2 regions of the Arthrobacter sp. CAN_A6 genome follow, and region 2 is predicted to be linked to the other one. Evidence: predicted binding sites of a transcription regulator. Region 2 holds the regulator's gene; the other holds the start of a gene.
The links. The regulator HrcA, encoded in region 2, represses chaperone genes, less so after heat shock. The targets are predictions, from matches to a motif close to TTNGCACTCGNNNNNNNCGAGTGCNAA.
Positions count from the first base shown of each region.

Region 1: groES (co-chaperone GroES) is a predicted target of HrcA. The motif match lies at 14,372-14,398, and genes of this name have one in related genera.

Region 1 covers NZ_JADOUV010000002.1:168,288-189,047, forward strand. The annotation lists gene IWX75_RS04310 (glutamate--cysteine ligase) at 1-668, opposite strand, end outside; gene IWX75_RS04315 (shikimate 5-dehydrogenase) at 806-1,624, shown strand; gene IWX75_RS04320 (ABC transporter substrate-binding protein) at 1,690-3,030, opposite strand; gene IWX75_RS04325 (carbohydrate ABC transporter permease) at 3,137-4,066, opposite strand; gene IWX75_RS04330 (carbohydrate ABC transporter permease) at 4,063-5,001, opposite strand; gene IWX75_RS04335 (beta-galactosidase) at 4,979-7,051, opposite strand; gene ybaK (Cys-tRNA(Pro) deacylase) at 7,233-7,721, opposite strand; gene IWX75_RS04345 (GAF domain-containing protein) at 8,044-8,850, shown strand; gene IWX75_RS04350 (LacI family DNA-binding transcriptional regulator) at 9,029-10,045, shown strand; gene IWX75_RS04355 (HAD family hydrolase) at 10,106-10,798, opposite strand; gene IWX75_RS04360 (class I SAM-dependent methyltransferase) at 10,878-12,089, opposite strand; gene IWX75_RS04365 (GAF and ANTAR domain-containing protein) at 12,292-13,008, shown strand; gene IWX75_RS04370 (hypothetical protein) at 13,021-13,419, shown strand; gene IWX75_RS04375 (ANTAR domain-containing protein) at 13,461-14,216, opposite strand; gene groES (co-chaperone GroES) at 14,537-14,833, shown strand; gene groL (chaperonin GroEL) at 14,906-16,519, shown strand; gene IWX75_RS04390 (ribonuclease J) at 16,878-18,512, opposite strand; gene guaB (IMP dehydrogenase) at 19,125-20,651, shown strand; gene IWX75_RS04400 (ABC transporter ATP-binding protein) at 20,712-20,760, shown strand, end outside.
Region 2 covers NZ_JADOUV010000005.1:187,291-196,920, forward strand. The annotation lists gene lepA (translation elongation factor 4) at 1-724, shown strand, start outside; gene hemW (radical SAM family heme chaperone HemW) at 749-1,978, shown strand; gene IWX75_RS10610 (DUF4870 domain-containing protein) at 2,042-2,461, opposite strand; gene IWX75_RS10615 (DUF3097 domain-containing protein) at 2,541-3,395, opposite strand; gene hrcA (heat-inducible transcriptional repressor HrcA) at 3,585-4,598, shown strand; gene dnaJ (molecular chaperone DnaJ) at 4,754-5,884, shown strand; gene IWX75_RS10630 (16S rRNA (uracil(1498)-N(3))-methyltransferase) at 5,887-6,654, shown strand; gene IWX75_RS10635 (GerMN domain-containing protein) at 6,769-7,803, opposite strand; gene IWX75_RS10640 (PhoH family protein) at 8,136-9,191, shown strand; gene ybeY (rRNA maturation RNase YbeY) at 9,188-9,630, shown strand, end outside.

The DNA of each region.
Region 1 (20,760 bases), on a different contig from region 2:
ATCACACCGGTGGTGAACATGTCCTGGACATAGGCCTCGTAGGCGGTCCAGTCCGAGAACTGGAACGGCAGGCCCGCTGTGGGAAGCTGCTGGAACATGAGTGCACGCTGCGATGCGTAGCCGGTGTCCTCACCGCCCCAGAAGGGCGAGGATGCAGAGAGCGCCTGGAAATGCGGAAAGTAGTTGACCAGCCCGTCGACCACCGGCAACGCCTTGTCGCGTGAGTCGAGCCCCACATGGACGTGCACCCCGTAGATCACCATCTGGCGGCCCCACCACTGGGTACGGTCGATCAGCTTGAAGTAGCGTTCCTTGTCGGTGACCTGCTGGGAGCGCGGTGCGCTGAAGGGGTGCGAGCCGGCGCAGAAAAGCTCCACTCCCATCGGGTCGGTGACCTCCCGCACTGCGGCGAGCGAGCGTGCGAGGTCCGCCTTCGCCTCGGACACGGTGGTGCAGACGCCCGTCACCAGTTCAACGGTGTTGAGCAGCAGTTCCTGCTTGATGTGGGGGTGCTCCTCGTCATCCTGCAGTTCGGGATGACGGTCGTTGACCCCGCGGAGTACTTCATCGGCAACCGACACCAGTTCGCCGTTGTACCGGTCAACCAGTGCCAGTTCCCATTCGACGCCGAGCGTCGACTGGGAGGACTTCGCAAAATCGATCTTCAAGGGGTGGCTCCTGACCGTACCGGACTGCAGGTGGATGAATGCCTCGGTAGCGCCATCGCGGAAGAGAACTGACCCAATATTAGTCTGGTCCGCCCGGTCCCCGGCGACACGGCCGGAAGACAGGGGACAATGGCGGGGTGCCAATACTGAACAAGGACATGACCCTGTGTATCTCACTGGCCGCGCGGCCCAGCAACATCGGCACGCGCTTCCACAACTACCTGTATGACGAGCTCGGCCTGAACTATGTCTACAAGGCCTTCACCACCACGGACCTGCCCGCAGCCATCGGGGGTGTGCGGGCGCTGGGGATCCGCGGCTGCGCGATCTCCATGCCCTTCAAGGAGGAGGTCATCGCGCTCGTGGACCGGCTGGACGGCTCCGCGCGTGCCATCGACTCGGTGAACACCATCGTGAACGACGACGGCGTCCTCACCGCCTACAACACCGACTACCTTGCCGTCGCACGGCTCCTGGAGTCCCACGGGGTGCCGGCCAGTTCCACGGTGCTCGTGCGCGGCTCGGGCGGGATGGCGAAGGCGGTTGTCGCGGCCCTCCGGGACGCGGGCTTCGCCGCCGTCACGGTGGTGGCACGCAACGAGACGGCAGGACGGGCGCTCGCCGGTCTGTACGGCTTCGGCTGGCAGGCGGAGGTGGACGGCTCCACGGCCGACCTTCTCATCAACGTCACGCCGCTGGGCATGGCAGGCGCGGACGCCTCAACGGTGTCCTTCCCCGCTGCGACCATCGATGCCGCTCGGGTGGTGTTCGACGTCGTCGCCCTGCCCTCGGAGACCCCGCTCGTCCGGACCGCGCGGGCTGCTGGAAAACCGGTCATCACCGGAGCGGAGGTGGTGGCGCTGCAGGCCGAGGAGCAGTTCGTGCTCTATACCGGACGGCGTCCCACGCCCGACCAGGTGCTGGCTGCGGGAGAATTCTCGCGGCAGGAGCCCTGATCGGCGCGAAAAAAGCTCCGCACCGGCAAAAGACCGGTGCGGAGCTTCGTTCTTCAGCGGAAATGCTACTCGTTGACCGGAATCGACTGGGCCTTCAGGGCGTCGATGGTCTTCTGCTGGCCTTCGGTCAGGGCATCCATGAGGGTGCTTGATCCGCCGATGGCCGCACCGAAACCGTCGGAGACGTCGGTGTAGGTCTGGGTCATGGTCGGTCCCCAGGTGAAGTCGGGGTCGACGTTCGAGGAGGCTTCGGCGAAGACGTCGTAGATTGGCTGTCCACCGTAGAACTCGACGCCGCCCGCGAAGGCCTCGAGCTCCGCAGCCGACTCGGCAGCCGGGTAGAGCCCGCCGAGTTCGTTGGCCAGGGCGAGAGCTTCGGGATCGGTGTTGAGCCAGAGGGCGAATGCCGCCGCTTCGGCCGGGTTCTCGGAGCCCTTGAGGACGGCGGTGGAGGAGCCGCCCCAGTTACCTGCGGACTCTCCGCCGTCTTCCCACTGCGGCATGGGCGCTACAGCCCACTGGCCGGCGGTGTCGGGTGCGGCGTCGGAAAGCGTGGTGGCACCCCAGACCGCCGACACCCAGGTCCACTGCTGTCCCTCGTTGAAGGAGGCGTTCCATTCATCGGAGAAGGACGGCAGGGTGGAGACAAGGTCCTCCGAGAGGAGGTCCTGCCAGTAGGTGGCGACCTGCTCGGATTCCTCGCCCGTGAGGTTGACGTCCCAGGCTTCGCCGTCGTTGGCGAACCACTGACCGCCCGCCTGCCACACCATACCGGCGAACCAGTTCACGTCGGACCTCGGGAAGTTGGTGATGTAGGCGCCCTCGGCCTTGATCTGCTCGGCTGCGGCAGCGTACTCCTCCCAGGTGGTGGGCACCTCGATGCCGGCCGCCTCGAAGAGGTCGGCGCGGTAGTACATCGCCATGGGTCCGCTGTCCTGCGGCACGGCGTAGACGGCGTCGTCCTCGCCGAAGGTGACCTGCCCCCAGGTCCAGTCGACGAACTGGTCCTCGGCGTCGGCTATCCCTTCGCACGCGGCGATGTTCTCGAGGCCGTCCTGCACGCGGAAGTTCGGCAGGGCGTCGTACTCGATCTGGCCGAGGTCCGGCGCGTTGCCGGCCTGCAGCTGGTTGAAGAAGTTCTGGTAGGTTCCGGAGTTGCCGTTCGGCCCGGTCTGGACAGTGACCTGGACATCCGGATTCTCCTCGTTCCACAGTTCGACGACCTGGTCCATGCCCGGAACCCAGGTGGTGAAGGTGAGTTCGACCGGACCTCCCGCTGGTTCGCAGGCCCCGCCGTCGGCACCTGCGTCGGTGCTGCCGCTGTCTCCGCCGGCTGAGCAGCCGGACAGTGTCAGCGCAGAGATCATGGCAAAGGCCGCGGTGACTTTTCCGTAATGCGCGCGCATTTCGTTTCCTATCGGTGGTAGTGCTGCCGGGGCTTTGTCCGGCAGCGGATGGGGGATGGGTTGATTCGGGAGAACACGTCAGGGCGATGACGCACCCTGGGAGCTGCTACTTGACGCCTCCGGCGCCGAGGCCGCTGCTCCAGAAGCGCTGCAGGCCGAGGAACGCGATGATCAGCGGAAGAATGGAGACCAGCGCGCCGACGATCACGAGTGGCCGAAGCTCGGGAATCTGGCTGATTTGGCTGTTCCACGCATACAGGCCCAGGGTGACGGGGAAGAGCGCCTGGTCGCGGAGCATGATCAGGGGCAGGAAGAAGTTGTTCCAGATCGCCACGAACTGGAAGAGGAAGATCGTGACGAGCGCCGGAGCCATCAGCCGCGTCGATACGGTGAAGAACGTTCGCACCTCTCCCGATCCGTCGAGGCGGGCCGCCTCGAGGAGTTCACCCGGTACGCTGGCTGCCGCATAGATCCGCGCCAGGTAGACGCCGAACGGACTGACCAGGCTCGGCAGGAAGACGGCCCACAGGGTGTTGGTGAGATTCACCTCGCTGAAGATCAGGAACAGGGGCAGCGCGAGGGCTGTCGCCGGGACCAGCACGCCGCTGAGCACCACGTTGAAAATGGCCTCGCGCCCCCGGAACTCGTACTTGGCGAGCGCGTAGCCGCACATCGCGGCGATGACGGTGCCGACCAGGGCGCCCAGGCCGGCGTAGATCGCCGAGTTGACGAGCCAGCGGCCGAAAAGGCCGTCGCCGTAGCTGAAGAGGTTCCCGAGGTTGCCGAAGAACGTCGTGAGGGACTCCGCGGTGAACCAGAGGGGCGCGGATCCGGTGATCTCGCTGCCGGTCTTCGTGGAGGAGACGAGCAGCCACCAGATCGGGGTCAGGAAGTACAGGGTGAAGACGCCCATAATGAGCATCGCCGCGCTTCGGGAGAGCATGCTCTGGCGGGGTCCGCGCGAGCGGGGCCCGGCGGCCCGGCTATGGCCGGCATCCCGGGGTTGTTCGGGTGCTGTGGCTGGGGCTGCCGTCATTGGGTGACCTTCCGCTGGGTCGACTTGAGGAAGACGAAGGACAGAGCGAAGGTGGCCAGTGCCAGCACCACCGAGAATGCCGCTGCGAGGTTGTAGTTGGGTACGGATGCCGTGGTGTAGACGGCCAGGTTCGGGGTGAACGAGCTACTGATGGCCGAGCTGAAACTACGAAGCGTCTGTGGTTCGGCAAGCAGCTGCAGGGTACCGATGATCGAGAACACCGCGGTCAGGATGATCGCGGGGATCACGAGCGGGATCTTGATACGCCACGCGATCTGGATGTTGCTGGCGCCATCGAGCCGTGCCGCTTCGTAGATCTCGGTGGGGATCGCCAGCAGGGCGGAGAAGATGATCAGCATGTTGTAGCCCACATACACCCAGGTGACGATGTTCGCGATGGCCCACAGCACAAGCTCCGCGGAAAGGAAGTCGATGCTGGAGGTCACTGCCCCGAACGGCGAGAGGGACGGGGAGTACAGGAACCCCCACATGATGGCGGCGATGACGCCGGGTACGGCGTAGGGGGCGAAGAACGCGAGACGGAAGAACTTCTTGCCCTTGAGTAGCGGCGAATCGAGCAACAGCGCAAAAAGGAGTGCCAGTCCCAGCATGATCGGGACCTGCACCGCGCCGAAGGCCAGCACACGGCCTACTGATTGCCAGAACTCGGTGTCCCGGAAGACCTGCTCATACTGGGTCAGTCCGCCGAACACCTGTCGGGGCGGGCCGAACGTGCCCTCGCGTTCTACGGTCAGCAGTGACTGCACCACCGCGAAGATGATCGGCACCGCATAGAACGCGAGGAACAGGACGGCGAAGGGTGCAATGAAGATGGCGACGGCCCGGCGCTGGGCGCCGGACGATCGGTTCCTCCGCGCGACCGCCGGCGCTTTGGGCGCCGTGGGCGGAGTGCTAGTTGCTGTCACGGTGTGCATCCTTTCGGTCCCGGACGGGTCCGTTCTTCTTCGGGTGGACGGCGGGTGTTGCCGGAAAGCGCATCACGCGCACAGCGCCGGCGGGAACCACGACGACGTCGGCGATGACCTCGTCCGTCAGTAGTTCAGTGCCCGTTCCGCGGTATTTGCGGTCGTCGCTGGAGTGGTTGATAAGGAAGACATAGCTATTGCCGTTGCCGCTGCGCACGATGACCTCCAGCCCGTCCTGTACCTCGGGAACGGCGACTCCCGCCGCGGCTGCGGCGGTGACGAGGAGGTGTTTCAGGGTGTCGGGGTCAAGGACGGTTCCCGTGTACCAGGCCTGGCCTTCGCCGAAGCCGTTCCGGGTGACGGCCGGTACTCCGGCGAGGTGGCCGCCCTCGTAGGCCAGGACCGTTTCGGCGCCTTCCAGTCGCAGCGCTTCGGACCAGAGGGTCGCTGTGCCTCCGTTGTCCAGGGGAAGCGATTCCCGCGGGTGCAGCGGGAAGAACTCCTCACTGCGGATGCCCAGCAGATCGAGGAATGCCCCTGGGTAACCGCCGGGGCGTACGCGCTCGTTCTCGTCGACGATGCCGCTGAAGAAGGTGATGAGCGCATGGCCGCCGTCTTCCACGTATGCCGTCAGTGCTGCAGCATCCGTGTCGCGCACCAGGTAGAGCCCGGGGACCACCACGAATCTGTAGCGGGCGAGGTCAGCTCCCGGCGCGACGACGTCCACGGTGATTCCTGCTTCCCACAGCGCCCGGTAGGACGCGTGCACCTGGTCGAGGTAGCGCACGTCCCCGGAAGGGTGGGAGTCCTGGTCGTGGGCCCACCACGCCTCCCAGCTGAAGACCAGGGCCACCTCGGCCTGGACGGTTGTGCCCGCGACTTCGCCGAGTCGTCGGAGTGACGATCCGAGTTCGAGGACGTCCCGCCAGGTGCGGGAGTCGGTGCCGGCGTGGGGGAGCATGGCCGAATGGAACTTTTCACTGCCCTGCAGCGAGGCGCGCCACTGGAAGAAGCACAGGCCGTCAGCACCGCGCGCAAGGTGGGTCAGCGAATTGCGCAGCAGTTCCCCCGGACCTTTGGCGATGTTGCGTGGCTGCCAGTTGACGGCGCCTGTCGAGTGTTCCATGAGGAGCCAGGGCTCCCCCTGCGCCAGCCCACGGGAGGTATCGGCTGCGAAGGCGAGTTCACTGTCGGGGGAGTCCAGCCGGTGGTCGAGGTAATGGTCATTGGCGATCAGGTCCATGGCGGGAGCCCAGGACCAGTAGTCCTGGTTCCGGATGTGCGCGGACACCATGAAGTTGGTGGTCACGGGAGCTGTGCTGAGGCGTCTCAGGATTGCTGTTTCGGCCGTGTAGTGGGCAAGCAACTCGTCGGAGCTGAACCGCTGGTAGTCCAGCGTCTGGGTGGGATTCGTGGCCGAAAGAGTCAGTCGCGGCGGGAGAATCTGCTCCCAGGCCGAGTAGCGCTGGCTCCAGAACGCCGTGCCCCAGGCGCTGTTCAGGGCACCAAGGGTGGCGTACCGGTCCTGGAGCCAGGTGCGGAAAGAACCGGCGGAGACATCGCAGTAGCACAGCGCATTGTGGCAGCCGAGCTCGTTCGAGACGTGCCAGATCCGAAGGGCTGGGTGGCTGCCGTAGCGCGCCGCCACCTGCTCCACGAGGCGCAGGGCGTGTTCGCGGTATACAGGGGAACTCGGGCACCAGGCCTGGCGTCCGCCGGGCCAGCGTCGGGTTCCATCAATTGCCTGGGGGAGGACCTCGGGGTGCAGGGTGGTGAGCCAGGCCGGCGTCGACGACGTTGCGGTGCCGAGGTTTACTCCGATTCCGTGCTCCGCCAGCAGGTCCAGAACGGCATCCAGGCGGTCGAAGCGGTAGGTACCCTGCGTGGGTTCCAGTTCTGCCCAGCCGAAGATGTTGACTGCCACCAGATTGACGCCGGCCTCCTTCATCAGCAGGACGTCCTCCTGCCAGACTTCGGGGTCCCATTGCTCGGGGTTGTAATCGCAACCGAAAACCAACGATCCGTCGGCGAGTCCTGTTACGGCGGTCCTGCGTGCCAATCGTGCTCCTCACACCTGCGCTGCCCGAATTCTCGAGGGCGCTTTCCTGACCAAAAGGTTTTCTGCGTCCGTCTGGGAACGTTCCCATAAGACAAGTGTGCGGTTTCGCCCTCGACTCTGGGAACGTTCCCAGAGTAATGCGCATCACAGCTGCTTGTCAACGAAACCGTTCAGCGAAGAGCTAGGCGGCTGCGATCCGCGCGACCCGCGCTGACGTGATTCTCACGAGGTCTGCCGGGCTGAGCTCGATCTCGAGTCCGCGTCTTCCTCCCGAAACCAGGACGGTACCGAATCCGAGAGCTGATTCATCGATCACCACGGGGCACGGGTGCCGCTGGCCGAGCGGAGATATCCCGCCGAGTACATACCCGCTTCGCCGTTGGGCCGCGGCCGGGTCTGCCATGGCAGCCCTCCTTGCGCCCAGGGCCGTGGCTAGAGCCTTGGGATCCAACTGGCGGTTCACCGGTACGACGGCGGCCACCATGACGCCGTCGGCCATGGCCATGAGCGTCTTGAAGACGCGCTGCGGATCTTCACCGAGGGCCACGGCCGCCTCGGGCCCGAAAGCACCGCCCGCTGAATCATGCGCATAGGTGCGAAGGAGGAACTCGATCCCTGCGGCTGATGCTGCCGATGCCGCCGGGGTGGGGGCGGCTTTCCTGTCCCTCACCCCGGACGGCCCTCAGCAACGGGGGTGGGTACCGGCCGATCGAGGTGATCAGGGTCGCGGACCGGATAGTTGCACATGATCGAAAGTATGCGCTCCGGGGAGGTCGAGGACCATGTGCGCGCGTGCCGGATCCGGGTCCAGCACACAATGTCCCCGCCTGTCGACTTCGTTACGGCCCACGGGATCTCGGCAGGACTGCTGTTCCAACTCGGTTACGCTCGATGATAAGCAGGCTGATCGTTAGCGGTAGGGCTGTCCTGCGGACTTCCGACTGGAAGGCCATGGCACAAGCAGCCCGGACAACATAATTGGAGTGCCTTGCATGGATGGTCAGACGCAGCAGCAACTCACTCTTGTTGCGGCCACCGACGCGGGGTTGAATCCTGAGGAGATCTGGATCCAGTATTTCGGGTTGGGGGGAACCCTCGCGCAGATCGAGATCGAGGCCTACCTTCGCGGGCTGTTGGACCTGCCGGCGGCGGAAAGGGACACCCTCGCCAGCGCGGTCAATGAGATCCTGGAGGAAACCACGTCAAGCGTTCGGGTGCCCTACAGCGAAAGGCGCGACGAGCAGGATGCGCCGAGCCGGGCGCGCAGGGCGCTGGGGGCCGTCGGCGCTTTCCTGCTGACGCCCGGGGAGGCGGAGGAGGAACGGGTGGACGCCCTTCGGCGGACGAACCTGCTGGACACTCCGGCAGAGGAGAGGTTCGACAGCATCACCCGCCGCGCCAGGGAACAGTTCGGTGTGAGCTCGTCGACGGTCTCCCTGATCGACAGCCACCGGCAGTACCTGAAGTCGGTGGTGGGGCCGGTCGGACAGAACACGCCGCGGGAGCTCTCGTTCTGCAATATCACCATCCGCAACGCAGGACCCCTCATCGTCAATGACGCACTGGCGGATGAGCGGTTCAAGAACAATCCGCTCGTGCGGGGGGAACCGTATATCCGGTTCTACGCGGGTTATCCGCTGCGGGGGTCCAACGGCTGGACCATTGGAACCCTCTGCATCATCGACCAGGAACCCCGGGATTTCTCGGCCGATGACGAGGGAGCCCTCCGGCTGCTGGCCGAGGCCGCGCAGCGCGAACTCGATCTTGACGCAAGGCCGGTTCAGGATGACGAGTCCTGACATCGTTGCCCAGGACTCACTCGGATCCTGCCCCGTCCGGCGTGCCTGATCGGTCCTGGTCCCTTCCGACGGTGTCGCCGAAAGGGTGAGGTCGATCCACACGCTTTCCGTCGTCCGGGAGATCCCCGGTCCGCCGACACACGGCGATCGGCCGGCCGTCCTCGGCTAAGGTACACATATGCCGCCCTCCCGCACCCGCATACGTCGGGCGACCATCAACGACGTCGCCACAGCAGCGGGGCTATCCCGGGGAACGGTCTCCCGGGTGGTCAACGGTGAGCGGTACGTGTCGCCGGAGGCGCGTTCCGCAGTCGAGGATGCGATCGCACAGGTGGGGTATGTGCGCAACTCCGCAGCCCGCAACCTCGTCCTGCAGGAATCCCGAGCCATTGCGCTCATCATCCACGAGCCGCATTCGCTGTTGTTCGAGGATCCCAACATCGGATCGATCCTGCTGGGCGCCAATGAAGTGCTGTCCAAGGCGGACTACCAATTGGTCTCCCTGATCATCGATTCCGAACGTGACAGCCACAGGGTGGCGGAGTACCTGAGCGGTGGGCTGGTCGACGGTGCGGTCATCGTCTCGGCGCGGGCCTCTGATCCTATCGCCTCGGCTGTCCGCGACCTCGGAGTGCCGGCGGCTTTCGTGGGCCATCCGCCGGGAACGCCCGATCTTCCGTACGTGGCCATCGACAACGTGTCCGCTGCCCGGGAGATCACCGAAAGACTCGTCGGTACGGGCCGGAAGCGGATCGGCATGATCGCGAGTGCCCTGGACAGGGACTCAGGACAGGACCGTCTGTCGGGCTTCAGAACTGCCCTCGGGGCCCGCTTCGACCCCGAGCTCGTTGTTCGGTATCCCCTCTACACCTACGGTTACGGGCTTGAGGGCATGCAGGAACTACTGCGTCGCTGCCCCGAGATCGACGGCGTGTTCGCAGCCTCCGACGCGGTGGCCGCCGGGGCGATGACGGCGCTGCAGGAGAGCGGACGCAGGGTGCCCGACGACGTCGGGATCGTGGGCTTCGACGACAGCAGCTGGGCGCTACGCTGTAGGCCGCAGTTGTCGACGATCCGGCAGCCGGCGGACCTGCTGGGGCGTACTGCCGCCGAGCTTGTCCTTGCGCAGATCAGGGGGCTTCCCAGCCCTGTCCGCGTGCTCGACACCACGGTGGTGTGGCGCGATTCCGCCTGAGACAGTCGGCGGATCCGCGGCGCGCAGCGCCGGATTGGTCACAAGGAACCTCGGATCGCCTCATACCTCCCGCTCTTCGCCGAAGCGGTGCAGCGCGCTGTCGTCGAAGGCGGCGAGCAGCCCGGCAACATCCGCATACACCTCGACAGCGCCTGCGTTCCGCAGTTCCGCCTCACTCGTGCCGCCGGACTCCACCGCGATGGTGGGGATGCCGAGTTCCTTCGCTGCGAGGACGTCCCACACGGCGTCGCCCACGAAGACCGTGTTTTCGGCCAGGAGCCCGGCGGTGTCGAGCGCTGCACGCAGGATGTCGGGAGAGGGCTTGCTGTTCTCGGCATCGGATGACGATGTCGCTCCCGCAATCACGTCGTCCGCGTCGATGATCGTCCGCATGACGGCCAGTTCCTGCTTCGAAGCGGACGATGCCAGGACGATGCCCAGGCCGTTTCCGGCGCAGCGCTGCAGCAGTTCGCGTGCGCCCTCGAAGCGGCGTATCGACGGCCAGTAGCTCGAGTAGATCGCACCGTGGGTCGACTCCAGCTCGCCGTCCTGGGACGCGTCCCTGTCGGAGCCGAGGAGATGCCCGATGAGCTTGTCCCCGCCCATGCCGATCGCCCGGTGGATCTCCGCCATCGGGGCATCGTGGCCGAAACGGCGGAACGCCTGCCACCAGGCGATGGTGTGCAGGTAGTTGGTGTCGACAAGGGTGCCGTCCACGTCGAACAGGACGCCGCGTTCCGGGCTGTCAGTCATGGTCCTTCTTCCGTTGGGGATTCTGGTCCGACTCTACGAAGTCCCCCGCGAAGTCGCCAGAATTCCCGAAATCATGAACTCATGGTAGGACCGGCTCCACCACGATAGCCACACGATCCTCGCCGATGCGCGTCAGCACCAGGGTCGCCTTCTTCTTCCCCTTGCCGGAGCCCGCGAGCAGCTGGCGACGCACTTCCTCAGGCGTGACGGCGGTGCCTCGCTTCTTGATGTCCAGCACGCCGATTCCTTCCGTGCGCACCCAGGCCTTGAGGCTTCGGATGTTGTAGGGACGCACCTCAAGAATCCGGTAGGCCCGTGCGAACGGGGTCCCGACCAGTGTGGGCGCACACACGTACGCGATTCTGGGGTCCAGCAGGTGGCCGCGCAGTTGGAGTGCGACGTCGGCCACGAGCCCCGCCCGGATCACGGCGCCGTCGGGCTCGTAGAGATAGCCCTCCACCGGCCCCAGGGGCGCGTCCGGTCCCTCCCCGAACTCGGCGGCGCTCGTCAGCTCGGCTGCACCGTGGACGCTGATGACCAGCGCAGCTCGGCGGATACCCGTGCGCCGAAGCGCATTGAACCAGAGGGACACTTCGGTCACGTCGCCGTCCACCGACACCCACTGGGCCTCACACCCGGACGGCACCGCCTCGTGGGGAATACCGGGACCCATCTTGACTCCCACCGGTGTCCCGCCGTCGGCGAGTTTCTCCACGAAGGACAGCGGTGGTGAGAACGCCTCCGGATCGAAGATCCGGGTGGTGCCTGAGGACGAGGTGCTGCGGCGCGCGGGGTCCAGCCAGACGCCGTCGTACGCCGATGCGTCGATCGACTCGGCGTCCGCGTTGACCACTTTCGCGTTCGCCCAGGGCAGCAGGTTCATCGTCGCCGCAGCGGCCGTGGTCTCATCGAGTTCGACGGCGGTGACCTCGCGGTCGAGCGTGGCCAGGGCCATGCTGTCGGCTCCGAGTCCGCACCCGAGGTCGGCCACCCGCACCAGGGAGGCCTCCACGAAGCGCTGGGCATGCCGGGCTGCCACACTCATGCGCGTGGCCTGCTCCAGCCCTGCGGTAGTGAAGAGCATGCGTTCGGCGAAGGGCCCGAACTTCGCCCGGGCCTTCGCCCGCAGCCGTGACTGCGTGAGGGCTGCGGAGACGACATCGGGGGAGTGCCCCGTCTTCCGCAGCTGCTCACTCAGGCGGAGGCTTTCCACTTCGGAATACGGGCCGAGCGAGTTCAGCAGCTCCCACCCCTCAGGGGCCAGGATCGGGGCGATGTTGTCGGTGGCCATGGGCTCCAGCCTAGGCGACCGAGAGGCTCCGGACCCCCTTCCGGATGCCTGTCGGATCGAGGCGTTTCTTCGCCCGTGCACGTTCGCAAAGGCTAGACTGGTGATACTGAACCGGGCGGATCCGTTCGGATCAGCAGGGTCCAGCAGAGGGCCTCCACCTGCCGGGCACGAGTGCCCGGCTCTCCAAATTGTGAGGCCGTCCGTGGCAACCGAGTCATCCCTCAACGAGATCGAAGTTGTCTTCGGGCGGGTCAAGGGTCTCCTCCTCACCGCGGAGACCGTCAACCATGCAGTCGATCTCCTCGCCGAGGCCGCAAAGGAAGTAATTCCGGGAGCAATCGGTGCCGGGGTCACCCTGGTCCGGAACGGCCAGCGGATCAGTACCGGTTCCACCGATGCCTTGGTCAGCCAGGCGGACGACATGCAGTACGAGCTGGGTGAGGGCCCGTGCCTGAGCGCCTGGGCGACCGGCGAGCCCGTGCGCATCGACGATACCCGTACTGAGCCCCGCTGGCGGAATTGGAACGCTGCGGTTTCCCAGGGGCCCGTGCGGGCCTGCGTCAGTGTCCCGCTCTTGCGCGGGCAGGATCATCTTGGAGCGATCAAAGTGTATTCAGCTGTGCCTTCCGCCTTCGACGCCTCTACCGAGGCCCTGCTCCTCCATTTTGCCGTTCCGGCTGCAGCCCTCCTGGGTCACGTGCAGACCACTGAAACGCCGCAGCAGATCACCGATGAGCTCCTCGCGGCCCTTCGGACACGGGACGTGATCGGTCTGGCCAAGGGAATACTCATGGGCGGACGGGGTATGGCGGAGGAACAGGCGCACACGGAAATCATCGAAAGGGCCAAGCGCTTGAAAATTACGATGGGTGAGGCCGCCCAGCAGCTGGTGGACCACCTGACCGGTCCGGAATCGTAAGGAGTAGGTTCGATGGGTTCCACTGGGGAGGAAGACCAGCGCCTGTTGCTTGCAACGGCCGTGAAACAGGCCGGGTACACGGTCGGCGAACTGTGGCTCCGGTTCTTCGCGATCGGCGGCAGGGTCGGTGAATACGAGGTGGAGGCCTACCTCAGCGGACTGATTCTCCTGCCACCGTTGCAGCGGGACCTCCTCGCCCATGCGGCGAACGAGCTGATCGACGAACTTCCGCCGCCCCTGCGCGCACCCTACAGCGACGACCTCGAAAATGGTATCGAATCCGACGACCAGAAGCGCGGTACCCACAGTACATTTTCCGGGGATCAGCCGAACGGCTCCGAGGAAGCGAACCCGCAGGGACTGGAGTGCGCTGACAGCAACGCCGAGCACGGAAAGACGGACGGCCGCTGACGATCGGCACTTCCCGCCCGCCCACGAGCTGCCGGGGTCCGTCAACTGAAGTGCGTGGTCACCGAGTCCTGTCCGACTGAGGCGAGGACCGCCGCCGCGACATCACGGAGTTTGGTATTACGTGTATTCGAAGCGGCCTTGAGAATGGTCATCGCAGCGTCCTGGCTGCACCGGTTCTGTGCCATGATCACTCCCGCCGCCAGGTCGATGGCGGTTCGCGATTCCATCGCCGCCCTCAGGTTCTCTCCTGAATCGGTCAGGCGGGCGATGCGGATGGCCAGGCGCAGGGAGGCCGACGCCTCGCTTGCGACCCCCTGCGCAGCGGCGACCGCCGAAGTGTCGAAAGCGGAGGCGTTCGGTGAGTAGATGTTCAATGCCGACCGGGTGTCACCTTCCAGCCGAATGGGTACCGCCAGGGCCGAACGGATTCCATGCCCGGCGATGGCCTGGCTGTAGCCGGGAAACCGTTCGTCTTCCCGGAAGTCCTGGACGTGGTAGGTCCTGCCCTCCCGCGCCGCTCGCAGGCACGGGCCGTCGTCGAACCGGTACTGGATCTCGTCCATCTTCCGTGCGTGCTCGCTGCTACTTGCCACCGTGGTCTTCATCCGTGGCCGCAGGAGGGTGACCGCACACAGAACCTCATCGGCGGGTCCTGACAGGGCCCTGCCGGCAACGGTCACCAGTCCGGTCAGGAACTCCTCGACGTCGGCGCTGTCCAGTACCAGGTCCTGAAGCATTCCGGCGAGGCCGAGGTCACTACCCCTGGTGTCGCGGGATTCGGTGGCGTTGTCGGTCATAAGGACCTTTCGGAAACCAAACCCCTGTAGGCCGGCTGTCAGCAGGAAGGGTCGGTTGATAGGGCCGCCCTCTGCTAAGCGACTGCTCCGACTCTACCCGCTGGCACTTCCACCGGGGCCATAAGCCCGGTCCTGTCGATCGGGATGCCCGCTCTCTGGCACTCGCCTTGACCGAGTGCTAACGAATGCATAAAGTCGGGGTTAGCACTCTCAGTAGGAGGGTGCTAACCCCGAGGGAAGCGCCAGCCGGCACCGCGACGACGGTCAGCGCCATCCCGACGGCCACATTCCATTAGTAACGAACGCAAAGGAGAGCCCGAGTGTCGGTCTCTATTAAGCCTCTTGAGGATCGTATTGTTGTCCGCCCACTGGAAGCGGAGCAGACCACTGCTTCCGGTCTGGTCATTCCGGATACCGCCAAGGAGAAGCCCCAGGAGGGCGAAGTCGTAGCAGTTGGACCGGGACGCGTTGACGACAACGGCAACCGCGTTCCCGTCGACGTCGCCGAGGGTGACATCGTCATCTACTCCAAGTACGGCGGAACCGAAGTCAAGCATGCCGGCCAGGAATACCTGGTCCTTTCCGCTCGCGACGTTCTGGCGATCGTCGTTAAGTAGTCCATTTGAGAGGAACCCCGGCCTGGACTGGCCGGGGTTTTTCTCGCTGCACAAGCCTGAAAGGAATCAACAATGGCAAAGCAGTTGGAATTCAACGATGCCGCCCGCCGTGCCCTCGAGGCCGGCGTGGACAAGCTGGCGAACACCGTCAAGGTGACGCTCGGCCCGCGCGGCCGCAACGTTGTGCTGGACAAGAAGTGGGGTGCCCCCACGATCACCAACGATGGTGTGACGATCGCCCGCGAGATCGAACTGGACGATCCGTACGAGAACCTTGGTGCGCAGCTGGCCAAGGAAGTAGCCACCAAGACGAACGACGTCGCCGGTGACGGAACCACCACGGCAACCGTGCTGGCCCAGGCCCTGGTCAAGGAGGGCCTGCGGAACGTTGCTGCGGGTGCAGCTCCCGGCCAGCTCAAGCACGGTATCGAGGTGGCAGTCGAGGCAGTAGCTGCGCGCCTCCTCGAGAACGCCCGGGAAGTCGTCGGTCAGCAGACCGCCAACGTCGCCTCGATCTCCGCGCAGAGCACCGAGGTGGGCGACCTGCTCGCCGAGGCCTTCGAGAAGGTCGGCAAGGACGGCGTCATCACGATCGAGGAGTCATCCTCGACGCAGACCGAGCTCGTCCTCACCGAAGGGATGCAGTTCGACAAGGGCTACCTCTCGCCATACTTCGTCACCGACGCCGAGCGCCAGGAAGCAGTGCTCGAAGATGCGCTGATCCTGATCAACTCGGGCAAGATCTCGTCCCTGCAGGAGTTCCTGCCGTTGCTCGAGAAGGCGCTGCAGGCAGGGAAGCCGCTGTTCATCATCGCCGAGGATATCGATGGCGAAGCGCTCTCGACCCTCGTGGTGAACAAGATCCGCGGCACGCTGAACGTGGTTGCCGTCAAGGCACCCGGCTTCGGCGACCGCCGGAAGGCGATGCTGCAGGACATTGCAACCCTGACGGGCGCGCAGGTCGTGTCTCCGGATCTCGGCCTGAAGCTCGATCAGGTGGGCCTTGAGGTGCTGGGCTCCGCCCGCCGCATCACGGTCACCAAGGACACGACGACCATTGTGGACGGCATCGGCAGCGAATCCGACGTCGCCGACCGCGTCGCCCAGATCCGCGCCGAGGTCGAGCGCACCGATTCCGATTGGGACCGCGAGAAGCTCCAGGAACGTCTGGCGAAGCTCGCCGGCGGAGTGGGAGTCATCAAGGTCGGCGCAGCCACCGAGGTGGAGCTCAAGGAGAAGAAGCATCGTATCGAGGACGCCGTCTCCTCGACCCGTGCGGCTCTCGAGGAGGGCATCGTTGCAGGTGGCGGTTCCGCGCTGGTTCACGCCGGCAAGGCGCTCGACACCGACCCCAACGTCCTTGCACTCGAGGGTGACGCCGCCACGGCCATCGGTCTTGTGCGCCGGGCACTCGCCCAGCCCCTGCGCTGGATCGCGGAGAATGCGGGACACGAGGGCTACGTCGTGGTTGCGCGCGTCACGGACCTCGAGGTCGGCTTCGGTTTCAACGCTGCCACCGGCGAGTACGAAAACCTGGTCGACGCGGGCATCATCGACCCCGTGAAGGTCACCCGTTCGGCGCTGCGCAATGCGGCTTCGATCGCTGCCCTCGTGCTGACCACCGAAACACTGGTGGTCGAGAAGCCCGAGGAAAGCGACAACAATAATTCCGGTCACAGCCACTAGGACCGGAGTTGTAGACCGAACGACGACGCGCGCCGCAGCTGCTTCCGGGCGCCGCAGGCCGTCGTCGTTCAGGAGCACGCAGACGCCCGGCCGGGGTAATCCGGCCGGGCGTCTGCGTGTCCTGGCGGGGTAGCTGCCCGGCTTGTTCAGGCAGGTCCGCCGATGACCGGCGCGTCGAGCGACGACACGCTCCTTCGGCGGCAGAAGATGGGCTGGAAGCTCCGCTGCCCGACGGCAAGGCAGCGCCTGCGCCGGTTCAGGCGCAACGCACAACGGTCGCTGCAGCTTCCGAAGTGTCCGGGTGCTGCAGCGACCGTTGAAGCCCGGGCGGGGCCCGGGAGGTCGGTCTCAGAAGGGGTTATGCGTCGACCACGATGGCCGTGATGACCGGCGTCCTGTTGTAGAAGCGGCGCATCCAGTTCGCGGTCGCCCGCTCGATGATGGTTTCGGGGCTGAGTGACCGCCCGCCCTGCCGGTTCGACGCCGCATCCTTCAGGGCCTTCTCGACGGCGGCGCCGGCCTTGTCGAGGTCCTCGTTCGAGCAGGAGAATCCCTTGGTGAAGAATTCGGGGAGTTCCGCGGTCTGTCCGGTCTCGGCGTCGATGATCGCGAGAACCGTCACCGAACCTTCCTCGGCCAGCCGGCGGCGTTCGCGCAGCGTGTCCTCGGTGATGCCGCCCACGCTGTCGCCGTCCACGAAGATCAGGCCTGCGGGAACCTTGCCCGAGATCGTCGCCCGACCCCGGTGGAGGTCGACCGTGACGCCGTCCTCGGCGATCACGACGTCACGCTGGTCAACGCCCGTGCTGACGGCGATGGCGGCATTCGCGCGAAGGTGGCGCCACTCGCCATGCACCGGCATCACGTTGCGGGGCTTCACGATGTTGTAGCAGTAGGCCAGTTCGCCCGCACTGGCGTGTCCCGAGACATGCACCTTCGCGTTTCCCTTGTGCACCACGTTGGCGCCGATCTCGGTCAGGGCATTGATGATGCTGTAGATCGCACTCTCGTTGCCGGGAATGAGCGAGCTCGCGAGGAGCACTGTATCGCCCTCGTGAATGCGGATGGCGTGATCCTTGTTCGCCATCCGGGACAGCGCCGCCATCGGCTCGCCCTGCGAACCCGTGCAGATGAGAACAACTTTGTGGTCGTCGGTTTTTTCGAGCTTCCGGAAGTCGACGAGGATGCCCTGGGGAATCTTCAGGTATCCGAGATCGCTGGCGATGGTCATGTTGCGCACCATGGAGCGGCCCACGAAGGCGACTTTCCTCTGGTGGCGCTGCGCCGTGTCGATGATCTGTTGGATCCGGTGGATGTGGCTCGCGAAGCTCGAGACGATGATCCTCCGCGGCGCGGTCCGGAAGACCGCGTCGATCGCGGGGGCGAGGTCCTTCTCGGAGGTCGTGAAGCCCGGGACGTCGGCATTGGTCGAGTCGGTGAGGAAGAGGTCCACTCCTTCGGCTCCGAGCCGGGCGAAGGCCCCGAGGTCGGTGATGCGCCGGTCCAGGGGGAACTGGTCCATCTTGAAGTCACCGGTGTGGAGGACCATGCCGGCTGCGGTGCGGATCGCTACGGCGAGGCTGTCCGGAATGGAGTGGTTGACCGCGATGAACTCGAGATCGAATCCGCCCATGGTGCGGCGGTCGCCTTCCTTGACCTGCACGGTCTTGGGAGTGATCCGGTGTTCCTTGAGCTTCGCTTCGATGAAGGCGAGCGTCAGCTGCGAGCCGACCAGCGGAATGTCCGCCCGCTCCTTCAGCAGGTAGGGGACAGCGCCGATGTGGTCCTCATGGCCGTGCGTGAGCACGACCGCGACGACGTCGTCGAGCCGGTCCCGGATGGCGGTGAAGTCCGGCAGGATCACGTTCACGCCGGGGTGGTGGTCCTCGGGGAAGAGGACGCCGCAGTCGACGATGAGGAGCTTGCCGTCGAATTCGAAGACCGTCATATTCCTGCCGATCTCGCCGATACCGCCGAGGGCAACTATGCGCATCGCGCCCTTGGCAAGGTCGCGGGGGGCTTTTAGATTGGCAGGTGCTTTATTCACAGAGGTGGATTCTTTCGTGGTGTTTGTTCGGGAATGCGAGGCGGTCCCCATGCTTCGAAGGGGACGGTGCGGCGGTGCGCCACTGCCAAAGGTCTTGGTATCGAGAATAACGCCGATCCGGCCTCCGGGCCTACCCGGGCGGAGGGATACGCCGCGGACGGGACTCGCCGGCAGGTGAACTGACAGTTTGCACTCGGACCATCGAAGGGATTCTCAGGCGTGACGATGGCCAGGGTTGGCAGGAACGATCGAGTCGTTCCAGCACCGCCGACCCCTGTCGTGTGTATCGATTCCTCCTGCCCCGGCGTCATCGGCAATGTCCGCTTGTACATCGACCGGGACCACCCGAGCAGGACGTACGCGGCGACCACAGTGCCGGTGTTCGACGGAAGGTTCCGGGCCCTGACCGGCTGGTGAGGAGCATCAGGTTCCAGTTGTGTCCAACGGCACCGGTGCCGGAATAGAGCGCAACTTTGATCCGTTCTAGACTTGAGTAACTGCCCGCCGGCCACCCGCAGGCACTCCATCCCCCCGGTGACACCGAAAGAGGCTCAAGTAGTGACCCAGTTGTCCGCGCAGAACGAAGCCCACGACCCCTTCGGCTTCATCGGCCTCACCTATGACGATGTCCTGCTGCTTCCCGGATACACCGACGTCATCCCGTCGGAGGCCGACACGTCGTCGCGCATCTCGCGGCGGATCTCGGTGCGGACTCCGCTGCTGTCCTCCGCCATGGACACCGTCACCGAGGCGCGGATGGCGATCGCGATGGCGCGCCAGGGCGGGCTCGGCGTTATCCACCGCAACCTGTCCATCGCCGACCAGGCCGAGCAGGTGGACCGCGTCAAGCGCAGCGAATCGGGCATGATCACCAACCCGCTCACCATCGGCCCCGGAGCCACCCTGCAGGAACTCGACGAGCTGTGCGGCCGTTACCGCGTCTCGGGCCTCCCCGTGGTCGATGAGCAGGGACGCCTGCTCGGAATCGTCACGAACCGGGACACACGCTTCGTCCTGGAGCGTGATTTCCCGGATCGGCTGGTGCAGGAGGTGATGACCAGGATGCCCCTCATCACCGGTCGGGTGGGCATCAGCGGCGACGACGCCATCAACCTCCTCGCCGTCAACAAGATCGAGAAACTGCCGCTGGTCGACGCCGAAGGCGTGCTCCGCGGCCTCATCACGGTCAAGGATTTCACCAAGGCCGAGCAGTACCCGCTCTCCACCAAGGACGATGACGGGCGCCTGCGGGTAGGCGCGGCCATCGGCTTCTTCGGGGACGGCTGGGACCGCGCCATGGCCCTCGTGGACGCCGGCGTCGACGCCCTGTTCGTGGACACCGCCAACGGCCACAGTGCGGGCGTCCTCGAGATGATCGGGAAGCTCAAGGCAGAGAAGTCGCTGGCGCACGTGGACATCATCGGCGGACAGGCGGCAACCCGCGAGGGTGCGCAGGCGCTGATCGACGCCGGCGCCGACGGCATCAAGGTGGGCGTCGGGCCCGGCTCCATCTGCACCACGCGCGTGGTCGCCGGCGTCGGCGTGCCGCAGATCACCGCCATCTACGAATCCGCGAAGGCTGCCATCCCCGCGGGTGTCCCCGTCATCGCCGACGGCGGCCTGCAGTACTCAGGCGACATCGGCAAGGCGCTCGTGGCCGGCGCCGACACCGTGATGCTGGGGTCGCTGCTCGCCGGCTCCGCGGAGGCGCCCGGTGAACTGGTCTTCGTCAACGGCAAGCAGTACAAGACCTACCGCGGCATGGGGTCCCTCGGTGCGATGCAGACCCGCGGAAAGAACACGTCGTACTCGAAGGACCGTTACTCCCAGGGCGATGTGAGCGGCGATGACAAGCTCATCCCGGAGGGCATCGAGGGCCGCGTCGCCTACCGAGGGCCGCTTGCCTCCGTAGCGCATCAGCTGGTGGGTGGGCTCCGCCAGACCATGTTCTACACGGGCGCACGCACCATTCCGGAGCTCAAAGCCCGGGGCAAGTTCGTCCGGATCACCTCCGCCGGTCTGAAGGAATCACACCCGCACGACATCCAGATGACGGTCGAGGCGCCCAACTACAGCTCCAAATAGCACGATGCGCGGCAATCGCGGTCCCGGCAGGTTGTCCGGCCGCCCCGGTCGGGCGTCCGGATGACGTTGCCCGCAGCGTCACCCGCTCCGCGGCGGGGCATCGCCCTGC
Region 2 (9,630 bases):
GATTTCGACTGCCCCGAACGTCGAATACGAGGTCACTCTCGAGGACAAGAGCGTCCTGAAGGTGACCAACCCCAGCGAGTACCCCACCGGCAAGATCGCCGAGGTCCGCGAACCGATGGTGTCGGCGACGATCCTTGCGCCCTCGGAGTTCGTTGGAGCCATCATGGAGCTCTGCCAGCAGCGTCGCGGCGTACTGGGCGGGATGGACTACCTGTCCGAGGAGCGGGTCGAGATCCGCTACCGGCTGCCCCTGGCCGAGATCGTCTTCGACTTCTTCGACCTGCTGAAGTCGAAAACCCGCGGATATGGCTCGCTCGACTGGAAGGCGGACGGCGAGCAGGTCGCCGACCTTGTGAAGGTGGACATCCTGCTTCAGGGTGAGCAGGTCGATGCCTTCAGTGCGATCACCCACCGCGACAAGGCTTACGCGTACGGGGTGATGATGACCGGCAAGCTGCGCGAGCTCATCCCGCGGCAGCAGTTCGAGGTGCCGATCCAGGCCGCGATCGGCGCGCGCATCATCGCCCGTGAGAGCATCCGCGCCATCCGCAAGGACGTTCTGGCCAAGTGTTACGGCGGTGACATCACCCGAAAGCGCAAGCTGCTGGAGAAGCAGAAAGAGGGAAAGAAACGCATGAAGATGGTGGGCCGCGTCGAAGTGCCGCAGGAAGCCTTCATCGCAGCGCTTTCCTCGGATGAGTCGAAGGACAAAGCCAAGAAGTGACGCTCCAACCCGCCTGTCCCGTCCGTGCCTAGCGCCCTCCCGCTCGGGCTCCCTGCTCCGGCCGACGGCGTGCTGCCGGAGCACGCCGCCATAGGCGCCAATGCCCGGAACTTCGGACTGTACGTCCATATCCCCTTCTGCGCCGTGCGCTGCGGCTACTGCGACTTCAACACCTACACGGCAACGGAACTGGGTGGGGGAGCCTCCCAGGACGAGTACGCAGGTACTGCCCGGCAGGAGCTGACGTTTGCGGCAGGGGCCCTTTCGACGTCCGGCGTGCCCCGCAGGCCGATGTCGACGGTCTTCTTCGGCGGTGGTACGCCGACGCTCCTTCCCGCCCGGGACCTTGGGGGCATCCTCACATCTGCCGTCGAGCTCTGGGGGCTTGTTCCCGGGGCGGAGGTCACCACTGAGGCGAACCCGGACTCCGTGACCGAGGAATCGTTGCAGGTACTTGCAGAAGCCGGCTTCACCCGGGTCTCCTTCGGTATGCAGTCGGCTGTGCCGCACGTCCTGCAGGTCCTCGACCGGACCCACTCTCCGGAGCGGGTCCCGCAAGCCGTGGAGTGGGCCAGGCATGCCGGCTTGAAAGTCAGCATCGACCTGATCTACGGAACGCCGGGCGAGTCCATGGCCGACTGGCGGACGTCTCTTGAAACCGCACTATCGTACGGCCCCGACCATGTGTCGGCGTACGCTCTCATCATCGAGGAGGGTACCAAGCTCGCCGGCCGGATCCGTCGCGGCGAAGTCCCAGCCATCGACGACGACGACCACGCGGACAAATACGCCGTCGCAGACGAGATGCTCGGCGTAGGCGGCCTGCACTGGTACGAGGTGAGCAACTGGGCGCGGACTGCCGATGACCAGTGCCGTCACAACCTCGCGTACTGGAAGGGCGACGACTGGTGGGGGATAGGCCCCGGCGCCCATTCCCATGTGGGCGGCGTGCGCTGGTGGAACGCCAAGCACCCCCGCGCGTACGCTGCGGCACTTGACGCCGGGAGCTCCCCGGCTGCCGGCCGGGAGGTGCTCTCGGCCCGGGACCGGTACGTCGAGGATGTGATGCTACGGGTCAGGTTGCTGGAAGGACTGCCCACCGTCGCGCTGGAACCCGAGGGCAGGCGGGCAGTGGCCGGGCTCATTGCCGACCGCCTGGTCGAACCCGCGGACGCGTTCCGGGGTCTGGTCCGCCTGACGGACGGCGGACGACTCCTTGCCGACGCCGTCGTACGTCGGCTGCTGCCGGACTGAGGACGGGCCTTCTGCGGCCGACCCGCGCTCGGCATTTCGCCGACGGCCGGGCGTTTCGCGATCCTACGAAAGAAGGCGCAGGTTGAGGGCGTAGCGGTACGGCCTGCCCCGGTTGACCTGGATTCCCGCCGTGACCGAGCAGATGGCGATGGCCACCCAGATCAGGGCGTTGAGAACCGCGAAGACTCCGCCGACAGCCGGGAGGAGGGACAGGAGCCACGTGGCAAGCGCGAGTATCGTGGGCGGAAGAGTGAAGTTCAACGCCTCTTTGGACTCCTGCGCCGTGAACGGGCCACGATCCTTGAAGATGAGGTAGATCAGCAGCGATGGCAGGAACCCGAGGATGCCGCCGAAGTGGGCGAGTGTGGCGAACTGCCGGTCCTCGGAAGCCGTGAGGGGAAGCGCGTTTGCCGGAGAGCCCTCGAACGCGGACCGGCCCTCGTCAGGGCCGGTGTGCTGATGCCTGTCGGCGGTGTTGGACAACGTTCTTCCTTTGCTGCGCGGCGGGACTTCCCGTTCAAACCGTTTCCCCTAGGATACTTTGGATCCGGTCGGGAGTATGTCAGGTTCCGGCCTGAGGCGCCGTCAGGAAGTCGATGACTTCCTCCACCCGCCCCAGGAGTGACGGCTCCACGTCGGCATAGGTCGTGACACTCCCAAGGATTCTCTTCCACCCTCTGGCAACGTCAGCGGGGTCGGCGTGCGGCCAGCCGAGCCCGGCGAGGATGCCGGTCTTCCAGTCCTGGTGGCGTGGCACCACAGGCCAGGCGGCGAGGCCCAGCGCGCCGGGCTTCACTGCCTGCCACACATCCACGTAGGGGTGTCCCACGATGAGCACGGAGCCGGCGGCGCCGCGCTGTGCCATCGCCTGCTCGGCGATCCGGAACTCCTTGGTACCCGGGAGGAGGTGGTCCACCAGGATTCCGAGGCGTCGGCCGGGGCCCGGCGAGAAAGCACGGATCGCTCCCTCGAGGTCGTCGATGCCGTGGAGGGGTTCCACGACGATCCCCTCGTGCCGGAGATCGTCTCCCCAGACCTTCTCCACCAGTTCGGCGTCATGCTTGCCCTCCACCCAGATGCGGCTCGCTTTGGCCGTTTTTGCACGACCGGCCTCGACCCGCACGGACCCCGACGCCGTGCGCTGAGGTCCGGCAGGCGCTGCCTTCGTAGGTGCAGTAACACGGACAGGGCTGCCGTCGAGGAGGAATCCGTGCCCCAGCCGGAAGGTCCGGTGCCGCAGCTTCCGGTCCTCGAGGACCATCACATGGAGGCCCCCGGACTTCTCCACGCGCACCACCGCGCCGACGAATCCGGTCTGCACATCCTCGAGCACCAGGCCCGCAGCAGCCGCCACTTCCGGCAACTCGGTGCGCGCGGGCGCGGAAATGTCCTGTGCCCCCCAGGCGTAGTCGGCCACTGCTGTATCTCGCTTTCATTTTCCGGCGCTGTTCGTCCGGCGCCATTTCCCCGGGTCCGGGGCCGGGCCGGATTTTCCAATGCTAACAATCCGCGCAGACGTACTAGACTTGGCACTTGGGTGTGTTGAGTGCCAATCGTTTCCGGTGCCGGCGGGAATGCCGGATAAGTGTCCTGGAGGTGATGAAGGATGAGTGAGCCACGGCGTCTGGAAGTGCTGCGGGCCATCGTTGAGGACTATGTCCATTCGCGGGAGCCGGTAGGATCCAAAGCCCTCGTCGACCGCCATGGCCTCGGAGTCTCCTCCGCCACCATCCGCAACGACATGGCCGTCCTCGAGGAGGAGGGGCTGATCACTGCGCCCCACACGAGCTCGGGAAGAATCCCCACCGACAAGGGCTATCGGCTCTTCGTCGACCGCATCTCGGAGGTGAAGCCGCTCTCGGCTCCCGAGAAACGCGCCATCCAGGCACTGCTCGAGGGGGCGGAGGATCTCGACGACGTCGTCGATCGCACCGTCCGCATCCTCGCCCAACTCACCAATCAGGTGGCGGTGGTGCAGTTTCCCCGGCTCGGCGGTGCCGCGGTGAGGCACATCGAGTTCGTGCTGCTCGCGCCGCAGCAGGTCCTGGTGGTGCTGATCGCTACCAATGGAACCGTCCAGCAGCGGGTGGTGCCCGTCCCCGGAACGCTTCAGGAAGCGGAACTCGCGGACCTGAAACAGCGCATCCTCGGCGCGGTGTCCGGGGTCCGGTTGACGGCCCTGCCCGCCGAGCTGGCGCACGCGGCGCAGGTCTTGCCGCAGCACCTGCGCCATGCCGGAGGTGCACTGCTGAAATCACTCGAGCACCTGGCCGGACTCGGGCGGGAGGACCGCATCGTGCTGGCCGGAACAGCGAACCTGGCGCGGTCGACCGTCGACTTTCCCCTCAGTATCGGCCCCGTACTCGAAGCGCTCGAGGAACAGGTGGTCATGCTGCGCCTCCTGTCGGAGATGGAGCAGGACTACCGGGGAGTTTCGGTGCGGATCGGAAGCGAGAACCCCTACGGTGGTCTTTCGGAGGCCTCGGTCATCGCGACGGGGTACGGGCCCGATGCCGGGGCGAAGCTGGGCATCCTCGGCCCGACGCGGATGGATTACCCCACCACCATGGCGGCGGTGCGCGCCGTCGCACGGTATCTTTCGCGGATCCTCGAGGAATAGCGCGGAGGAATATTGTGCCGTGCGACCGGTGTCGGGAAGGAACGCGGCCCGTCGCCGGTTGATAGAGGAAACAGTAGCGACAGAGACCAAGATCCTGCGGGACACGCCGCGGGTTGCAGGATGAAGAGTTCGTCAACAGGAAGTGATGTGCAGGAGTGAGTAATCACTATGAAGTTCTCGGTGTGGCGCAGGGTGCCAGCGGAGAGGAAATCAAGAAGGCCTACCGAAAGCTGGCCCGGAAACTCCACCCCGACGTGAATTCAGGGCCGGACGCCGCCGAGGAGTTCAAGCGCGTCACGCACGCCTACGAGGTACTGGCCGACCCGCAGAAGCGCAGGGTCTATGACACCACCGGCAATGAGAACGGAACCGACACCGGGTTCGGTGGCGGCTACTCCGGTTCCGGATTCGCCTTCCAGGACATTTTCGAGACGTTCTTCGGCGGCCAGAGCGGCCAGGGCGGGCCGCCCTCACGCATGCGCCGCGGTCAGGATGCCCTGATCAACGTCCGTATCGATCTGAAGGACGCCGTCTTCGGCACCAACAAGAAGATCGACGTCGACACCGCGGCCGTGTGCCCCACCTGTGACGGGAGCTGCTGCCAGCCCGGCACGTCGCCGCGCACCTGCGACATCTGCGGAGGTTCCGGTCAGGTCCAGCGCGCAGTCCGGTCCATCCTCGGGCAGGTGATGACGACCGCGCCCTGCGGCTCCTGCCAGGGGTACGGGACGGTCATCCCCAATCCCTGCCATGAGTGCAGCGGCGACGGACGCATCCGTGCGCGCCGCACCCTCACCATCAAGGTGCCCGCGGGCGTCGCCACCGGGACGCGCATCCAGCTGTCGGGCCAGGGTGAGGCGGGAACGGCCGGCGGACCGCAGGGTGACCTGTACGTGGAGATCCGGGTCAATACCGACTCGACGTTCCTTCGCGAGGGCGACGACCTCCATGTCACACTGAGCGTTCCCATGACCGCGGCTTCCCTCGGGACGTCGGTCCGGCTCGATACGTTCGACGGCGACCAGGAGCTCGCCATCAAGGCCGGGACCCAGTCCGGCGAAATCCTGACGCTCCGAGGCCTCGGAGTCACCCACCTGCGGGGCAGCGGCCGCGGCGACCTGCGGGTTCACCTCAACGTCGAGACGCCGAGGAACCTCGATCCCGAGCAGGAAGAGTTGCTGCGCAAGCTTGCAGGCCTGCGCGGCGAGGAATATACGGACGGCCAACTCGCCTCCAGCGGCTCCGGGGTCTTCGCACGCCTGCGCGAGCGCCTGGGCAACCTCTGACCGTGACGAACCCGCTGTTCTTCGGCGATCCTGCCGACGTCCGCTCAACCACTGCGGGCAGCGTCTTCGAGCTGCGGGGCGAGGAGGCGCGGCATGCCGCGACGGTCCGCCGCATGGAACCGGGTGAGGCAGTCGATATTTCGGACGGGGCAGGATTTCGGCTCAGCGGTACGGTGCTTGACGCAGCACCGACGCTCCTGGCGTTGACAGTGAACTCCGCGGCACAGGAGGACCCGCCTCGAAACCGCCTCGTGCTCGTTCAGGCCCTGGCCAAGGGCGACCGCGACGAACAGGCCATCGAGGCCGCGACGGAACTGGGGGTCGACGGCGTCGTGCCCTGGCAGTCTGAACGCAGCATCGTGAGATGGCGCGGCGAGAAGGCCGACAAGGGCCGCCGGAAGTGGGAGGCTGTGGTTCGGGGAGCTGCGAAACAGTCGCGTCGCGCGTTCGTTCCCTCGGTGCACCCGCTGATGTACAGCACGCAGCTCACCACATGGATTCCGTCCGTGGACCGGGTGTTCGTGCTCTCCGAGAATGCTGTCGAGTCGTTGGCTGACCGCATTGCGGCCGCGTCCGGGACCGGTGCCCTGGCCGCAGGAGGTACCACCGCCGTCGTGGTGGGCCCGGAGGGCGGGATCAGCGGGAGCGAGGTCGACGGATTCGTCGGTGCCGGTGCGCTGACAGCGAGGCTCGGACCGCACGTGTTGCGGTCCTCCTCAGCAGGACCTGCTGCACTGGTTCTCCTTAATCAGCTGCTCGGACGCTGGTAGGCTCCCTGGGACGTCAGCATCGGCCTGCTCTCCAGTTGCCCAGTTGCGCGAACCCGGGTCCGGCTGCGCGATCCGCAATGGCACTGACCCGGGTCCGGCTACTCGTGATTCCGGTTACTTGATCTCAATAATCTTGGTGTCGGTGAACCGCTCGTGCTGCTCGCCGGCGTCGTCCGACTCGAGGCGGAAGACGCTGATCTCGTAGCGTCCGGGCGGCAGTGCGACGGTGAAGCTGTACGTCCCCGTGGTGCCCGCGGGGCTCTCCAGGCCGGTGGCGCCTTCCTTGACAGGGTCGCCGCCGGTAGTCTCCCCGTCAGCCGGTTCACCGTTTGCCACCTCAGCATCGGGGGCGCTGTCGATCCGCCATGACAGGGTCGACGAATCGGAGCGCCCGCTCCCGGAAACCACGACCGTCGAAGGATCACGCACTTCGCCGTCCTGGGGATTGATGATCCAGACCGGCGCGACGAGCGAATTGTCCCTCTGGAGTTCACCACTGAGCTCGATGTCACCGAACGCCCTGTACCCCGCTTCGCCGTCCACCAGCACCAACACCGAGCTCACCTCGCCGCCGGTGATCAGCCCGGCATTCGCAGCTGCCGCGGTCGCCGTGAAGACCAGCTGCTGGACGGCATTTTCCGCCATGCCTGGCGACAGTTGTTCCTCGAATGCATCGGAGGAGATGTCGACGGTGATGACGTTCCGGGTGGAGATCGAGGAACTGACGCGGGAGGCAGGCGACCAGGGGCTGAAAAAATCCTCGTCGAGCGGCTTTTCGGCGGTCATATGGCGCACTGCGTCGGCAATCGGGTCACCAGAACTGTTCGGTCCGGCCGCTGGTGTGAACTCCCGGTACAGCAGGACGCTGTCTTCCGGATCCCCGGCGCGGCCCAGCCAGTACACCGGAAGGACGGTGCTGGGCGCTGAGCTCTGTGTGCCCGGTTCCTGCCGCGGCGCGGCTTGCGACCCGAGGTCGGCGGCGACGACGTCGGAGCTCGACGGTGCCGACAGGGTTTCAGGCTCGCCGCTGTAGAACCCGGTGCAGCCTGGTAGGAAAAGGAGGCTGCTGACCAGGAGCACCCCTCCGGTGGAGAAGAGAAGCCCGCGAAAGCCGAGCCGGCTCTCGCGCAGTGGATTCGAGTTGCCCATCTGCCTCCTCCTCTCCGAAAGATTACGGTGCACCGCAGCGCACCGGGGTGCGTCCGAGGCACCTTCGCTATATCCGGATAAAAGCTTGGCATAGCCACCACGGGCGAGTACTGAAAAGGTGCAGTGCTGCCACTACTGAAACGGTATCGATACGAAGCTGATACGAAGTTGGAATCTTTGATCCCTCAACCCCGATTGCCGGTAGAGCCGGATCCGGCTACCTTTCGCTTTCGCTTCAAGGGAAGTTCAGAGGTCCTCGGGTTGCCGTGCCGTACGATTAACCAAGGAAACTTCAGCAGATAAGGGGCGATCAAAGGCCGAACGGCCGTGCTATGAGCGAATTTTCACCGGGCACCACACCGAGCACTTCAGGAATCAACGCAGCAGGACTTGACACCAGGATTCTGAAATTCGAATCCGGCGAACAGATGGTCCAGGCGTTGGGCACGAACGACGAAGCGCTGCAGCTCATCGAAACCTCCTTTCCAGGCGTGGAACTCCAGGCGCGGGGAAATGAACTCACCATCACGGGTCCCGCCGCGGACGTGCTGAGGACGGAGCGGCTCGTCGAGGAGATCCGGAGCATGGCGGACAAGAACGCCCCCATGAGCCCGCAGGTGCTCGATCAGCTGATCTCCATGCTGAAGACCCAGAGCGCCGGCCGCCCCTCGACCGCCCTTTCGGTGAACATCCTGACGTCGCGTGGGCGCACCATCCGTCCGAAGACCCTCAATCAAAGCACCTATGTCGATGCCATCGACAGCAACACGATCGTCTTCGGCATCGGGCCCGCCGGAACTGGCAAGACCTATCTCGCCATGGCCAAGGCAGTCCAGGCCCTGCAGCAGAAGGAAGTGAACCGTATCATCCTGACCCGCCCGGCCGTCGAGGCGGGGGAACGGCTCGGATTCCTGCCGGGGACGCTCAGCGACAAGATCGATCCCTACCTGCGCCCGCTGTATGACGCGCTGCACGACATGATGGATCCCGACTCCATCCCCCGCCTGATGGCTGCTGGCACCATCGAGGTCGCACCCCTCGCCTACATGCGCGGACGAACCCTCAACGACGCGTTCATCATCCTCGACGAGGCGCAGAACACCACACCGGAGCAGATGAAGATGTTCCTGACGCGCCTGGGCTTCGGTGCGAAGATGGTGGTCACCGGCGACGTCACCCAGGTGGACCTTCCCGGAGGAACGAGCTCGGGGTTACGCGTGGTCAGTGAGATCCTTCGGGGAGTTCCCGATGTCCACTTCGCAGAGCTCGACGCCTCCGACGTCGTGCGTCACCGGCTCGTCGGGGATATCGTGAGCGCCTACAGCAGGTGGGATGAAGCCCAGGCCGCGGGGCATTCCCGCAACGGGTCGAAGTCGGGTTCCGCATGAGCGTCGAGGTCAACAACGAGTCCGGCTTCGAGGCGGACGAGACGACTCTGGTGCGCCTTGCCAACTTCATCTTCGAGGCGATGTTCGTCCACCCCGAAGCGGAGCTCTCCATCATCCTCGTCGACATCGCGGCCATGGAGAAGCTCCACGTGGAGTGGATGGACGAGCCGGGGCCCACCGATGTCCTTTCCTTCCCCATGGATGAACTGAGGCCGGGCACCACCGGCCGCGTAACGCCTGCGGGCATGCTGGGCGATGTCGTGCTGTGCCCCGAGGTGGCCACGAGCCAGGCTGCGGCCGCCGGCCACAGCACCGGAGAGGAACTGCTGCTCCTGACCACTCACGGGATCCTCCACCTTCTCGGATTCGACCATGCCGAGCCCGAGGAAGAGAAAGAGATGTTCGGGTTGCAGCGCCAACTGCTCACCGAGTTCCTTGG